2 regions of the Oceanobacillus sp. FSL K6-0118 genome follow, and region 1 is predicted to be linked to the other one. Evidence: a T-box and tRNA genes for the amino acid it is inferred to sense, from the RefSeq annotation. Region 1 holds a T-box; the other holds one or more tRNA genes.
The links. A T-box is a leader RNA that pairs with one kind of tRNA and senses whether it is charged. The one in region 1 lies ahead of ileS (isoleucine--tRNA ligase), so its partner is inferred to be a tRNA-Ile.
Positions count from the first base shown of each region.

Region 2: it has a tRNA-Ile gene. The T-box ahead of ileS (isoleucine--tRNA ligase) is inferred to sense a tRNA for this amino acid. The anticodon was not compared.

Region 1 covers NZ_JBBOVR010000001.1:1,851,028-1,853,287, forward strand. Annotated here, with positions in the region: gene MHI02_RS09595 (DivIVA domain-containing protein) at 82-585, shown strand; T-box leader at 687-910, shown strand; gene ileS (isoleucine--tRNA ligase) at 1,035-2,260, shown strand, end outside.
Region 2 covers NZ_JBBOVR010000001.1:2,352,544-2,354,803, forward strand. Annotated here, with positions in the region: gene MHI02_RS12105 (MFS transporter) at 1-216, opposite strand, end outside; gene MHI02_RS12110 (superoxide dismutase) at 315-920, opposite strand; tRNA gene MHI02_RS12115 (tRNA-Ser) at 1,220-1,309, opposite strand; tRNA gene MHI02_RS12120 (tRNA-Ile) at 1,326-1,402, opposite strand; tRNA gene MHI02_RS12125 (tRNA-His) at 1,415-1,487, opposite strand; tRNA gene MHI02_RS12130 (tRNA-Met) at 1,508-1,584, opposite strand; tRNA gene MHI02_RS12135 (tRNA-Asn) at 1,589-1,663, opposite strand; gene MHI02_RS12140 (Na/Pi cotransporter family protein) at 1,831-2,260, opposite strand, start outside.

The DNA of each region.
Region 1 (2,260 bases):
AAGGAATTTTTTGTCGAATAATAAAACTAGATTAAACTATTTTTAGTAACGTATTTTATTTACTTTAAGGAGGTGGCCAATGTGCCATTAACACCACTAGATATTCATAATAAAGAGTTTACAAAAAGTTGGCGGGGTTATGATGAAGATGAGGTCAATGAGTTTTTAGATCAAGTTATTAAAGACTATGAAATGGTTATTAGAGATAAAAAAGATTTACAGGAAAAGCTAAACCAATTAGAAGAGAAATTGGGTCATTTTACTAATATAGAAGAAACCTTAAATAAATCCATATTAGTCGCTCAAGAAACAGCTGAAGAAGTAAAGAACAGTGCTACCAAAGAGTCCAAATTAATTATTAAAGAAGCAGAAAAAAATGCGGACCGCATAATAAACGAAGCACTTAGTAAATCACGCCGAATCTCCATCGAAGTGGAAGAACTTAAAAAACAGGCTAAAGTTTTCCGTACACGATTAAAGATGTTAGTTGAGGCGCAATTAGAAATAGTTCAAACCGACGATTGGGACAAGCTTTTTTCAGAGGAAATGAGCGAAGAGCTTGAATTAGTTGAAAATAAATCTTAAATCTTGACGAATAAGAATATATTACATATAATTCTTAAAAAGGTTTTAAAAATGTGTGTTCAAAAAGGAAACTGGACTTTTTGAATAACCGCTAAAAAAGTTGAAATACGTTGAAGGAGACAGTATAAAGGCAAAATTACTGTTTAGCGATCTAGGGATGGTGGAAGCCTAGAGAGTAATGCTTTTAGAACATCACTCCAAAGTATCCATTATGAAACAAAGTAATTTTGGACGTGTTATTCCACGTTACGGAAATTGAGTGAATTTAAAATAACGTTTATTTTAAATTTATAAGGGTGGTACCGCGAGTCTTCTCGTCCCTTTTTGGGATTTGAGAGGGCTTTTTTTAACAGGTAAGAAAATTAATCTTTCACTATGTATAATTGAATTAGGACATTTGCTAAAGTTTATTTCTTTTCAGCAGACAAACTAAATAAGGAGGAAACCAAATGGATTACAAAGAAACGCTATTGATGCCGAAAACAGCATTTAAAATGCGTGGAAACTTACCAAATAAAGAACCTAAAAGACAAGAACAGTGGGAAGAAAATAACATATATGAGAAAGTACAAGAAAGAACGAAAGGAAGACCTTCATTCGTTTTACACGATGGCCCACCGTACGCTAATGGTAACTTACATATCGGGCACGCGATGAATAAAATCTTAAAAGATTTTATTATTCGTCATAAATCCATGACTGGCTATCATGCACCATATGTCCCAGGATGGGATACACATGGTTTACCTATTGAAGTGGCTTTAAGTAAGGGTAAAAAAGTAGATCGTAAAAAATTAAGTACCGCCGAATTTAGACAAATGTGTGCAGAGTACGCATTAAGACAAGTTGATGGGCAACGTGAACAATTTAAACAATTAGGTGTTCGTGGGGATTGGGATAATCCTTATCTGACCTTAACAAAAGATTTCGAAGCGGCTCAAATTCAAGTATTTGGTGAAATGGCTAAGAAAGGGTATATTTACAAAGGATTAAAACCTGTTTATTGGTCCCCTTCATCTGAATCTGCTTTAGCCGAAGCAGAGATTGAATACTATGATAAAAAATCACCTTCTATCTATGTTGCTTTTACGATTCAAGATGGGAAAGGCGTTCTTGAAGAAGGCGATAAAATTGTTATCTGGACAACTACACCATGGACCATCCCTGCAAACTTAGGTATTAGTCTCCATCCTGATATAGAATATGTTCGTGTACAAGTTGGAGACAACCGCTTCGTTGTTGCACAGGAATTATTAGAAACCGTTGCAGCAGAACTTGATTGGGAAAATCCAGAAGTTGTTAAAACTTTTAAAGGAAAAGATTTAGATAGAGCAGTAGCTAGACATCCGTTCTATGATCGTGATTCTATTGTAATGCTAGGTAAACATGTAACAACTGATGCAGGTACAGGCTGTGTTCATACTGCTCCAGGCCATGGGGAAGATGACTTTTATGTTGGTAAAGAGTACGGTTTAGAAGCTCTATCACCATTAGATGATAAAGGTGTATTTACGAAAGAAGCGCCTGGATTTGAGGGATTATTTTACGACGATGCTAATAAAGCTGTTACCGAGAAACTTGAAGAGGCTGGGGCTCTATTAAAACTAGGATTCATTAAACACTCGTATCCTCATGACTGGCGTACGAAGAAACCTACTATTTTCCGAGCAACATC
Region 2 (2,260 bases), 500 kb from region 1:
TCCTGCTAATATAAAGGTTAGAGCTTGAAATAGATTAATTCCTAGATTATAAACTGCAATCGTAATATAATCTCCGGATTGTCTCCATAAATAGATATTGACAAACGTATTGGAAAGAAAAATACCTAAGGAATAAAGGCCACCTATTAGTAATAGTAATAATAAATCACGATTAACGTCCATTTTGTTTTCAAATGCTTGAATGAATTTCGCCATATCTAACTACTCCTTTAATAAGTTAGTCTTGGCGAATAATTGTCAGATATGCAAAAAAACACGTGGTAAAATACCACGTGTTTTTAAATTACTTGCTATTAACCTTTGTAGTTTTTAGCTACTTCATCCCAGTTAACAACATTCCAAAATGCTGCTAAGTATTCAGGGCGTCTGTTTTGATATTTTAGGTAGTATGCATGTTCCCAAACGTCTACACCTAATAAAGGAGTTTTACCTTCCATAAGTGGAGAATCTTGGTTTGGAGTGCTCATAACTTCTAATTCACCGTTATTGGATACTAGCCAAGCCCAACCAGAACCAAAACGTGTTTTAGCAGCATTTTCAAACTCTTCTTTGAATTTGTCGAAGCTACCAAATTTAGCATTAATCTTTTCAGCTAGTTCACCAGTTGGTTCACCACCACCATTTGGTGATAAAACTTTCCAGAATAAACTATGGTTAGCATGTCCACCACCATTATTGCGTACCGCTGTACGTTTTGCTTCTGGAACAGCATCTAAATTACTGATTAATTCTTCAACTGATTTTCCTTCTAATTCGGAAATTCCTTCAACAGCTGCATTTAGATTTGTTACATAAGTGTTATGGTGTTTCGTATGATGAATATTCATTGTTTCCTTGTCAATTGTTGGTTCTAATGCATCATATGCATATGGTAATTCTGGTAATTCAAATTTAGCCATAAAAATCTTCCTCCCTTAATAAATTTAAAATGGATAATTCAGGTTTATCACCCTTTAACTAGAAGATTATCATTGCTATCACATAGTTGCAAATATTTTGCCTTACAAAGATGAAAAATAGTTAAATCAAGAAGACTTCCATAAGCGGGGTTTTCTTTCATCTCCCACTTATGGTTAGTCATACTTATCGGACCTTTACGGGCAGTTGATCTCCCAACTAGTTTTACTGCCCGATTAAGAGGGATAAAAATTTACGCAAATAAAAAACAAGTATATTATATACTTGTTTTCTCGCAAAAAGGAGGTAGAGGGATTCGAACCCCCGCGCGGTTTGACCCGCCTGTCGGTTTTCAAGACCGATCCCTTCAGCCAGACTTGGGTATACCTCCGTGATATGATATTATATGGTGGACCCTGCAGGACTCGAACCTGCGACCGATCGGTTATGAGCCGATAGCTCTAACCAACTGAGCTAAGGGTCCAGTTTATAAACGGGCGATCGGTGGGAATCGAACCCACGAATGCCGGAGCCACAATCCGGTGCGTTAACCACTTCGCCACGACCGCCATGTGACTAAATAATAAAATGGTAGCGGCGGAGGGGATCGAACCCACGACCTCACGGGTATGAACCGTACGCTCTCGCCATCTGAGCTACGCCGCCACTTTGGCTCCACAGGTAGGATTCGAACCTACGACCGATCGGTTAACAGCCGATTGCTCTACCACTGAGCTACTGTGGAATAGTGAAATGTTAATATTTAACAACGATATAAAATTTACCATGTATTTTTTCGTTTGTCAACACTATTTATTAATCTCGACAAACATAAACAACGTCTATTATAATATCACCTTTTATTCTTATTTGCAATTAAAAAAGAGAAGGTTTTATCCCTTCTCTTTTATTTTAATCATGATGACCTAAAACATACTCAGCAATGTTCACTGCGTGGTCACCAATACGCTCTAAATTACTTATGATATCAACAAATACTATACCTGCTGAACCACTGCAAAGCCCTTTATTCATACGAATAATATGTCGCTTACGATAATCTCTTTCCATCTTATCAATTTCTTCTTCTCGTTGAACAACTTCTAAGGCTTTCTCTCTATCAGACTCACTTAAAGCATCTACAGCTTGTTTAACAGTCATATTAGTTAAGTCAAACATAGTGTTTAACTCACCCATCGCCTTATCTGAAATTTGGACTTTATTAGAAATTTTGTAATCCACCAACTCAATTAAATTTTCAAAGTGATCCCCTATTCGTTCAATATCACGGACGGAGTTCATTAATGCTGTATGTTTTTCACTTTCCTGTTCAGATAGAGAT